DNA from 2 places in the Thermoanaerobacterium calidifontis genome. Region 2 is predicted to be linked to the other one. Evidence: riboswitches for the same ligand, from Rfam matches in the RefSeq annotation. Region 2 holds a riboswitch; the other holds the start of a gene.

Region 1 (5,719 bases), 1.3 Mb from region 2:
TTATTGGCAATATCGCACCTTTCGCTAAGCCCCAACGTTATATCTTTATCCCTTGTCAAAATTACATCTACATTGTTTGCTTCTAAAACGTCCCTCAATTTAAGAGATACGCTTAAGTTTATATCTTTTTCAAAATAGCCATATCCTATAGCACCACTGTCAGAACCGCCATGGCCAGGATCTACAACTATTAACAATTATTCATCACCTCCTATTGTATTTGCCTCTCCTTATAATATGTTTTTCTCAAAAAAAATTTATATAGAAAACATAAAAAAAAACGGATGTATATTTTGTGTATACACCCGATAATAACTATTTTTTAAGCTACGATTATGAGTTTTTGGTAATTTTGAATTATGTTATATATTCTTTCTTCCTCTTTAATAATCCTATTGCTATCATAGTCATAGGCATAGCACGCACCATTTACGACCTTTGTAGTCAGCATGCCACTTGCGCTTTTATTTCCTTTAAGATGCGGTGCGTCTAAAATTCCCAATTTTATCGCCAATGATAGTGTATGTGGATCTGACAGCGGATCACTGCATAGTGTATTAAGATCCTTTATGGCATTGATTATTACCATCGCATCATTTATTAGTTCCTCTTTCCTCTTTAAAAAATCTAAATCTTGAGTAAAATCAAACATGCCAGATAAGGTATTTTTTATTACAGCTTTTACAATCTTCACACTTTCTATTATATCATCTGGCGTAGCAGCATGATGTGCTTCACAAAAACCTACAACATGATATATGTGAGGCTTTATCGCCATGGAAAGATATGCGCTGGAAGCAAGCTGCCCTTTCGCCTCAAAAAGATCCTGCGGCATACTTGCAAGCCCCGCCCTCGCCTGTCTCAACACTCTAAAGTTATCATCCTGAAGGCTTTCAACAAGTTCTATAGATGCCAGCATTTTAGCAAGGTCCATTTTAGGAGATGTAGCCGGCGGAACGTTAAACATAAACTGTGCTATATATGTCTTTACACCCATTCTCTTAGCATTGTACGCTGCAAGATAGCTTGCCGCCACATAAATGGCATCATGTGCACCTCTAAGCCCCCAGTGATGTGCTTCATTTACCTCAACGGGTATGTTTCTGTCGCCGTGCCACTTCATCAACATCTGGTTCTCTCTAATGGATTCTTCTACTTCTCTTGGCCCCCTGCCATCTAGTACATTGTACCAGCAAAGGGGTATAGCTGCCCAGGCATTGTTTATCGTGTCTTTTAACACTTTTGCCATTTTAAAGACATCATTCGTTCCACTGTAACATCTAAGCAGCGGATAATTTCCACGCCTTGACTCATCGTAAAGTCTTTTGAATTCTTCTTCAGTCCTTATAGGCACACCACCTGCCCCATCAAGCGATGCTTTATACTTTTTATCAAAAAAGTGCTCTTGCGTATTTTGATCAGGGGCTATAGATATCACATCGAGAATTTTTTCTTCCGCAATCCTCCTTACACCTTTAAGCGTATCATCATACGAAGGCAACCCAAAGTGATGCCTTATTATAGGATAAGGATAGCTTTTCTCAATCCTTTCAACCACATCTTTACCATATTCTATTTCGCTATGTGAAGCTTTCTCTCCTCTTAGGTATGAAATTGTGTACTCATCACCAAAAGTTCCATCAAAAATTTCCTCAAATATTCCTGACTCTTTTGCAACTAAGCAATTGGGCTCTGTGCCTCCAAATATCCATCTAATATTGTTCAAACCATATTTTCGTATTTTATCTTTAAGCTCATTCAATATGATTTTCAGTGTTTCTGGAGTCAGTCTATAACTTACACCTACTATATCAGGTTTCTTTAAAGTCACTGTATCTACCAACTTATCAATAGATGTAGCAGGACCTAAAAAATCCACTTTATACCCTTCCTGCTCTGCCATATTTAAAAATCTATATACTCCCGCAACATGGACGTCATTTTCTATAGAAGCTGCAATAATATATTTTTTCATGCGACAGTGATCTCCTCCTTTAACCCCTCTATCATTTCCTTTATTTCTTCTACGCTTTTCCCTTCCAATCCCAGTTTCCCTACTGTGCGCCCGATTTTCCAATAGTTCACCTCATGCATACACGATGCCAAATGAATTATGGAATCTATAGTATAAGTAGGAATGCCTAATTGTTTGCCAATCGATGAAATAGGCACCAAGCTCATTGGCACATCTTCAAAAATGTACCTACTATTAAGATTTTTTGGCGCAAGCAAGCCTCTATAAGCATCTGTCTTTTGAATCGCATCATACAGATTGTCTGCAATAACGCCGTATGCATCTTTAAGCCAATCAAGCGCTGTAACAGCATTGACACCTAAAGCGTGGGCAACTGCTATTCTCTCCCTGTCCATTCTTTCCAATATTTTAGCCACCGAAGGTGATATGCCTTCCAGATAATATTGAAAATCACCTTCTGTAGTCTCTATTCTTGCAGAATTCAAAAGTGTAGGCGCTGGATGAAAGATAGAACCTATATTATTTAAACTAGTCTCTAAAACATTTTCAGCAGGTACTATCTGCGAATAAGCCAATCTCAATAAATCAACAACATAATCAGCCTTCCAAGCCGGTATAGATGCCAGTGAAACCACATCTTTTATCCTGAAAATTTTTGAAATGCCATTATTCGATCTGCAAGCATATATAAACGTATCAGTCTCTGCTACTACCACATTTATATCGTCTCTAATTTTAACAATGTTATAAAACTCTATAGCGCCAAAAGTTCTTCCCGGATTCAAAACTATTATCTGATCATTTCTTAAGTGTGGTAACATTTCATAAGCTATGTCACTGTGTCCAGACGCAGGAACAGTCACCATGATTATGTCTGCATCTTTTATAGCGTCTTCCATATCGTCAGTGACCATATTAAGCTTTGCAAATCCATCTACGACACCTTCAAGATAGATACCACCATTATTTAAAATAGGAACTAATTTCTCACGAGATCTGTTGTACAAATTGACTGTAAAACCCATCAACGAAAGATGTGCCGCCATCGCCTGCCCACCATTGCCAGCACCAATGACAGAAAAAATAGGTAATCTCATTTAAAAACCTCCTTCTATTTTAGAGTATTAAAAAAGCCATAGAGAAAATCTATAGCTGAAACCCGGCAACTAATAGAAGGTAGTTGTACCAAATATATTCATGCTACTTCCTCCTCTTTCAACGCTTACGAGGTTAGCTGACGGGTTAGGGTCGAAAGATAACCCCTCCATACAAATGGATTCACCCCAAAATTGGTTTCCCCGTTTCATACGAATTCAGCGTTATAGCATATTATTAAATTAATTAAATTATACCATAGCAAAATTCCATTTGCAAATATATTAAAAAAATGTAAATTTTGTAACAAAACTGTGTCTAAATTTATAAACACTCTGGTTGCAGTGGGCGGTTATTTTTTTGGTGAACCTACTCCATCCTATAGAGGGTGGAGCTTCCTACTTCATAGACCGTTGCCTACTGCTATTCACAGCAGGTCTTACACAATCTCCATAGGCGTAACTTCGGGAGGAACCTTCCCTACAAAATTATTACTCTTATGCTGCTATGCCTAATTGTTTTAATCCTTCATATAGTACATTCATTGCTGCATTTACATCTCTGTCTATCTCTAATCCGCACTCGCATTTGTGTATTCTTACTGATAAGTCTTTTTCTACTACTTCCCCGCATCTTGAACATCTTTGTGATGTATATGCTGGATTTACTTTTACGAAGATTTTTCCCTTCTTTTTCTGCTTTATACTGGAGATATTTGTCTAACATTCCCCATCCTGCATTTGCTATTGATTTTGCAAGTTTATGATTTTTCATCATATTTTTTACTTGCAAATCTTCAATGCATATGATGTCATTATGTTTTACTATGTTATAGCTTATCTTATGTAGATAGTCCCTTCTCTGATTCGCTACTTTTTCATGAAGTTTCGCTAATCTTTTCTTTTGCTTTTCTCTGTTTTTGCTTCCTTTCTTTTTTCTTGAAAGTTGTCTTTGCAGTCTTTTTAGTTTCTTCTCTGATTTTTGTAGCCATTTAGGATTTGAGTATAATTCTCCATCTGATGTTGCAGCTATTGAGTTTATTCCTTTGTCTACTCCTATTGCTTTTTCTCTTATGACTGTTTTTTCTTTTTCTTCTTCTACTTCAACTGATAGATTTATATACCACTTTCCTGCATGGTATTTTATGTTTATTGTTTTGACTTTTGTTGGATCAAAGTTCCTATGTGCTTTGATTTTTATATGTCCTATATTTTTTATGTATACATATTCCCAAAGTTTCTTTTTGCTTCGCATTGCGGAAGTGTTATGGATGTATAGTGATATTTATCTTTGAATTTAGGATATTTGGCTCTTTTGTCAAAGAAGTTTTTATATGCTCTATCTAATCTTCTCAACACATCCTGTAATATTTGCGACTGTACTAATTTGTATTCTGTATGTTCTTTTTTATATTTTGGAAGCATGTTCTGCTGTTCTTTATATGTAAGTCCTTTGCCATATTGTTTGTAATGTTTTATTCTTTGATCCAGTGAATAGTTGTATAATTTGCGGCACAAATACAATGTATAAAAAAGCTTTTCTTCTTGTTCTTTTGTTGGCTCTATGAGAAAATGCTGACATATCATCATCTTTTCTCACCTTGGCTTTCTATATACTGTTTTATAACTTCTATAGGTGCACTACCAGTTGTAAGAAGGCAATAACTTCTTGACCAAAAATATTCTTTCCAAAGTTTTTGTTTTATCTGCGGATATTCTTTTTTTATGAGTCTAGACGATGCACTTTTATAAGCGTTAATGAATTTAGATATTTCAGAGTTTGGCTCTGCTTTGAAAAGTATGTGTACATGGTCTTTATCGTGATTCCATTCTTGCAGTGATATATTATAATTAGGTGATATATTCTCAAATATCTCCTTTAATCTATTTGATATGTTATCGTCTATTACTTTTCTTCTGTATTTTACAACCATTATAAGATGATAATACAATAAGAATACTGAATGATTATTATTATCTAATATCAGCATTATATCACCACTTCACTCTTTTACTCCTGATAATATTATAACATATAATTCCATGGTAGACAATAGAAATTCATCTCCCACCTAAAGAGAATGGGAGACTTCTTTCAAGTTTTTATTAAAATAATCGAATCATTATGTTTACCAGAAGATCTATCAGAAGAAATTTTGAAGTAGAATGAAATACATCTTTCATGCTTTTAGAGTTCAGTCTAACAGTATGCTTAAAAAATATTTTTTATCTTCTCTGATATTTGTTTGATAACAGCAATTGATAGAAGCAAATTATTGCCTCTATAAAAATAAAAGCACTCCTGCAAAATAAGCAGAGGTGCGCTATAAATTCAGATTTTTTTCTTGAGCAAATCGAAAATAAAAAATCCACACTGCTTTTATAATCCTATAAATTCCTTGCTAATTCTTCTAAAAGTTGAGAAGTAGCGCTTAATTCTTCTATGGATGAACTAATTTCTTCAAAAGCAGTAGCTTGTGTCTCAAAAAATGAACTTGATGCATTTATTTTGTCAGAAATACTTTTAATAGATTCCTGTATTTTTTCCAATATTGAGTCTATTCTACTTATTGATTCACTGCTGCTATTAGATAGCTTTCGTATCTCTTCAGCAACTACAGTAAAGCCCTTACCTTTTTCACCAGCTCTT
Region 2 (5,719 bases):
GTACAACGATGCGCCTTTTATCAGGCATTTTAGCCGGTCAGAATTTTACATCTACTATAACTGGTGATGAGTCTTTAAGAAAAAGGCCTATGAAGCGGATAATAAAGCCATTATCAATGATGGGGGCGGAAATAACAGCGGCTTATGACAACTATGCTCCTCTTACCATAAAAGGTAGTACACTTAATGGAATTAGCTACAAAACAGAAGTTGCCAGTGCTCAAGTAAAATCTTGCATAATGCTGGCAAGTTTGTATGCACAGGACGTTACGATAATCGAGGAACCGTATTTGTCCAGAAACCACAGCGAGCTTATGCTTAATTACTTTGGCGGAAATTTTGAATCTTATGACAATAAGGTGATATGCCGTCCTGTGGAAAAACTGCATGGGTGCGAAATCTTGGTTCCTGGTGACATATCTTCTGCTGCTTATTTTATGGTAGCAGCCAGCATATTACCTAATTCAGAAGTGTTGATAAAAAATGTAAATATAAACAACACGCGAACAGGAATAATAGATGTGTTGAATAAAATGGGTGGCAATATTGAAATAATAGATGCGAAAGTCGTAAACAATGAGCCTGTAGCGGACATAGTAGTAAAATCTTCACATCTAAAGGGAATTGAGATTGGTGGTGAGATTATACCGAGGTTGATCGATGAGATACCGGTTATTGCGGTAGCGGCAGCTTACGCTGATGGTACTACAGTTATAAAAGATGCTGAAGAACTAAAAGTAAAAGAAAGCAATCGCATAGACACCATGGTAAGCCAATTGAGAAAAATGGGTGCTGACATAGAAGCTACAAGCGATGGTATGGTAATTGGTGGGAAAGAAAAGCTGTTTGGTGCTACGGTTGACAGCTACAACGATCATAGAGTTGCCATGTCATTAAGCATAGCTGCCCTAAAAGCTGATGGAAGTACAAAGATAAAAAATGCTGAATGTGTGAATATTTCATTTCCTGATTTTTATAGCGTACTTAATGTGCTATAATAAAAATTGGTGATTTTAATGGAAGAAAGCATACTCATAATTGAAGATGAGAAAAGAATTGCGAGATTTTTACAGATAGAGCTTGAACATGAAGGTTATAGTGTGACATTAGAATATAGCGGCAATAGTGGTTTAAGAAAGGCTTTAGATGGAGATTACGATTTGATAATCTTAGATTTGATGCTTCCAGGTTTGGATGGTTTTTCAGTCTTGAGAGAACTGAGAAAAAAATCATCAACACCTGTAATAATTTTAAGCGCAAAAGATGAGGTAAAAGACAAGGTATTAGGGCTTGATATAGGCGCTGATGATTATCTTACGAAGCCGTTTTCGATTGAAGAGCTTATGGCGAGAATAAGAAATGCCCTTAGAAAAAATGCAAAGTCAAATGCTAATAAATTGGCATATGATGGCATAACAATGGACCTGTCTACATACGAAGTAAAAAGAGATGGAATAAAGGTAGAGTTGACGAAAAAAGAGTTTGAGCTTTTGAAATATTTGATTATAAACTCTGAAATAGTGCTTACAAGAGAAAATATATTGGAGAATGTATGGGGCTACAATTATATTGGTGAGACAAACATAGTTGATGTGTACATAAGATATTTGAGGAGTAAAATTGATGAACCGTTTAATAATAAGTTGATACAGACGATAAGAGGTGTAGGATACTCTTTAAGGAAAGAAAAAGATGAAGATTAAAGGCTTTAAATTATCAATAAAGTTGAGAATTGCATTGCTTTATGCTATCATATTTTCATTTATTTTAATAGTGCTTAATGCGTCTGTGTTGTACGGCCTCAAATATTACCTTGTATATCAAGCATTTGACGATATACAAAATCAATCAGATGTCATAGTCGAAAAGCTGAAAGAGGTTGATGGAATAATTACAAGTGTAGACAAAGATTTGCTTTTCGGATCGTTGATAGGTGAAAATATGTATTTAAAGATTGTGGATTTGCAGGGGAAAATTGTGTACGTGTCTTCACCACATTTGATTGATATATCCTACGATAAAAATATAAATACACCTACAAAAATAGAAAAAGATGAGACGCATATAGCATACATAAACAGAGAGTACATTTATGGGAATAAGGGCTTTTACATTCAGGTTTATGAGGATTTAAAAAATCAGTATTTCTTTTTAAAGCTTTTGTTTGTGATGATGGCTGTTTCTGATGTCATTGGAGTATTGGTGTCTTTTTTTGCAGGGTATTTTATAACAGGTAGAGCATTAAGACCTGTTGATTATATGGTGAGAGAAGTTCATGCAATCGACGAGAAGAAATTAAATAAAAGATTGAGCGTTAATGGAAATAATGATGAACTGTCTAAGCTTGCTGCTACATTTAATGACATGCTGGACAGGCTGGAAGACTATTTTAAAAGGCAGAATGCATTTATATCAAATGTGTCTCATGAGCTTAGGACACCTTTATCTGTCTTGAAAGGATATATAGAGCTTATAGACAGGTGGGGGAAGGATAACAAAGATGTACTGGAAGAGTCTATAGGTGCTTTAAAAAAAGAAGAGCAAGAAATGGAGATATTGATTGAAAGGCTTTTAATGCTGGCAAGAGGAGATAACAAGACGCTTAATGTAAACAAGAAATTATTTAACGTTTATGAATTGATTGCAGAAATAGTCAGGAATGCTAAAGTGATTTTTAATGAAAAGAACATTGAGATTTTTTGTGATAAAACTTTGGAAATGAATGCAGATAGGAACCTTATAAAGGAGCTTCTAAGAATAATTCTTGATAATGCATTAAAATACACAGATATTGACGGCAATATAAAAATTTTTGCAGAAGAAGTAGATAAAAATGTAGCCGTAATAATTAAAGACGACGGAATCGGAATACCTGAAGAAGAGATTCCTTATATATTTGACAGATTTTATAGGGTTGACAAAGCAAGGAGCAAAGAAACTGGTGGAATGGGTTTAGGACTGTCTATTGCAAAGCTTATTGTTGAGCTGCATGGTGGAAGTATTGAAGTAAGAAGCAAATTAAATGAAGGATCTGAATTTAAAATAACGATCCCAAAAGTTTGACGGATGGGATTGTTATTTTATTTTTAGTGACATACTCCACAATATATGGTATAATATATTTATAAAATCACTATATATTGGAGGGTATAAAATGTTACAAAAAGAAGCGACGAAAAATCAGCAGATGGAGGTAAAAAGTTCTTCTAAAGAATATACATGCCCTGATTGTGGTGCACAGTTAGTTCCTGAAAGCGGATGTATTTACTGCCCATTTTGCGGTTACAGTGAATGCCACTAATTACCTATATTCCCATCAGTTTAATATGGACATATACAAGCATTCCCCTTATAATTAAAGTAAAATATGCCGAATCCCCGAAAAGGGGTACGGGGGATTTTTCTTTGGGGTGAATCCACTTAGGTGGTAGGGCGGCCCTTTGCCCGAACCCGTCAACTAACCTCGGAGGCAAAAGGGGGATTTTTATGTTAAAAAAATGTATTAAGGTAAAGCCTCTCATTGCATCATTGGCAGCGGCTCTTTTATTTTCTCAGACGGCATTTGCGGCAACGTATACTGTAAAACCTGGTGATAGCCTATACAAGATAGGCTTAAATTATGGTACAACATACAATCAAATAATGAAGCTTAACAATCTCAGTGATACAGTAATATATCCCGGACAGGTATTGGTTGTACCTGGCAGTGACAACACATATACAGTCCAAAAAGGCGATAGTTTATACTTAATTGCCACAAAATATGGTACTACTGTAGATGCTTTAAAAAATGTAAATGGTTTAACAGGTGATATGATTTATCCGGGGCAAGTTTTTGTCATACCAACGTCTACGTCTGGTACACCATCAACTTCTTCAAGTATAAGAAGCGATGTAACTGCAAACAGAGGTTCAGTCCAAAGAGGTGTTATTTCATACACAAATGCCGATTTGGATCTTCTATCAAGGCTTATAAATGCGGAAGCTGGTGGTGAACCATATCAGGCTAAAGTTGCTGTTGGTGCCGTGATAGTAAATAGGGTAAAAAGCGGTATATTTCCTAACACAATACAAGGCGTAATATATCAAGTCGATAGCAATGGTTACTATCAATTTACGCCTGTTGAAAACGGCTGGATAAATGTACCTGCCACGCCAGACTCAATAAGTGCTGCGAGAGATGCCTTAAATGGTGTAGATCCTACAAACGGCGCACTTTATTACTTTGACAACAGCAATACCAATCAGTGGCTTTGGTCATTGCCGGTTGCATTAAAAGTAGGCAATATGGTATTTTCTTATGCAAGATAAAAATGATTGCTAATGAGAGGCTAAGAGGAGCAAAATGGATACCGAAAGGTATCCATTTTGCTTTCTATAGAGTTTTTGCTTCGTACAAAGTGATAAAACCAAATATTATAAAAATGAACGCTGATATGTAGTGCAAAAGCTTTGTTGGCAATTTCTTGCCTAAATAAACTCCCAATACGATTCCAATGACATCGGCTATGAAAATTCCAGCAGTAGCGCCTAATAAAACAAATACAGGATTTTTGTATGTGGCAGTAAGTGCTAATGTCGAAAGCTGCGTCTTATCTCCAAATTCTGAAATAAAATATGTACTTATTATGGTGAAAACTGGACCGTATTTGGATTTTCTGATTTTTTCATGCCCTTCATGACCATTTTTTAATGTTATCAACCCAAAAATTAAAAAAGATATGGCAGCCAACAGCTTCACGTATTTTATCGGTATGTACTCTGTAATAAATGAGCCGAACAAAACCGCAATACCCATATTTAAAAGGGCAGCCACTAATATGCTTATTAAAACAGTTCTGGCTTTTATAAATGTGGCAAATGCCATAGCCATAAACTGTGACTTGTCGCCCATTTCAGATGCAAAAACGAGAATAAAAGACGATATTAAAGCATTCATCAAATCTGCCTCCTTGTAATTAGTATGCCAAAAAAATAAAACCTATTACATAATATGTGAACATATTACGTAAAGGTCTCATTCTTTAAGGCAAAGCCAGGTTAAAACCAGCATGTTGACTTTGCCACATATTCATATATGTGAACTACTCCCCTTTACATAGATAGATTATATAATATTTTTAGAAGACATCTACTTCATTATATAATAAGTCAAAAAATTATGTCAATGCAATTTGTTTCCTTTTCTAATTTTTTTCTTGTTTATTAATTTTATTATGCCTCCGTAAATGAGGGAAATACCAATTATAGCTGGTATTATAAATGCTATTACATTTAGCACATCTGTTTCATCGATTACGGCGATTATCATGGGAATCAGTACTATCAAGCCAATAATTATTTGTATAAAAGGATATTTGCCAACTCCTTTTATGGGTTCAGGAATCCGTCCTGTTCCAATATAATAGCCAGGGTTGTACTGGTTTTCCTCCCATTCTTTCAAATCATCTAATTCATTCTCAAATTCATTTTTTTTATTCGGCTCATTGTCTTTCATAAATAACACCTCATTGAAACATTCTAACTTTAGAATTATTATACAACTTTAAATTATTAATTCAATATGAAGCCGGGGGACCAATGGATTTTATTCTTGTAGTCTACAATGAGGTGTCTTCAAAAACTCTCCTTTTTTATTCATAGCCATATTTACCTCTTTTGTCTTTTAGCTTGCATAATTATAAAACATATATTCTACAAAAATTTAGAAATTCCTCCT

Evidence for each region. A riboswitch is a leader RNA that binds a small molecule or an ion and turns the genes downstream of it on or off. The one in region 2 is predicted to bind cyclic di-AMP.
Region 1: another riboswitch for cyclic di-AMP. It lies ahead of ACZ42G_RS01510 (NAD/NADP octopine/nopaline dehydrogenase family protein); the one in region 2 lies ahead of ACZ42G_RS08910 (cell wall hydrolase).

The regions. Positions count from the first base shown of each region.
Region 1 covers NZ_AP042436.1:285,888-291,606, reverse strand. The annotation lists gene ACZ42G_RS01520 (N-acetylmuramoyl-L-alanine amidase family protein) at 1-197, opposite strand, end outside; gene ACZ42G_RS01515 (cobalamin B12-binding domain-containing protein) at 323-1,975, opposite strand; gene ACZ42G_RS01510 (NAD/NADP octopine/nopaline dehydrogenase family protein) at 1,972-3,072, opposite strand; cyclic di-AMP (ydaO/yuaA leader) riboswitch at 3,181-3,304, opposite strand; gene ACZ42G_RS01505 (transposase) at 3,568-3,750, opposite strand; partial or broken gene ACZ42G_RS01500 (RNA-guided endonuclease InsQ/TnpB family protein) at 3,800-4,324, opposite strand; gene ACZ42G_RS01495 (RNA-guided endonuclease InsQ/TnpB family protein) at 4,285-4,659, opposite strand; gene tnpA (IS200/IS605 family transposase) at 4,656-5,057, opposite strand; gene ACZ42G_RS01485 (methyl-accepting chemotaxis protein) at 5,458-5,719, opposite strand, start outside.
Region 2 covers NZ_AP042436.1:1,695,416-1,701,134, reverse strand. The annotation lists gene aroA (3-phosphoshikimate 1-carboxyvinyltransferase) at 1-998, shown strand, start outside; gene ACZ42G_RS08925 (response regulator transcription factor) at 1,017-1,703, shown strand; gene ACZ42G_RS08920 (sensor histidine kinase) at 1,693-3,063, shown strand; gene ACZ42G_RS08915 (hypothetical protein) at 3,155-3,301, shown strand; cyclic di-AMP (ydaO/yuaA leader) riboswitch at 3,359-3,487, shown strand; gene ACZ42G_RS08910 (cell wall hydrolase) at 3,487-4,311, shown strand; gene ACZ42G_RS08905 (TMEM165/GDT1 family protein) at 4,376-4,939, opposite strand; gene ACZ42G_RS08900 (hypothetical protein) at 5,165-5,497, opposite strand.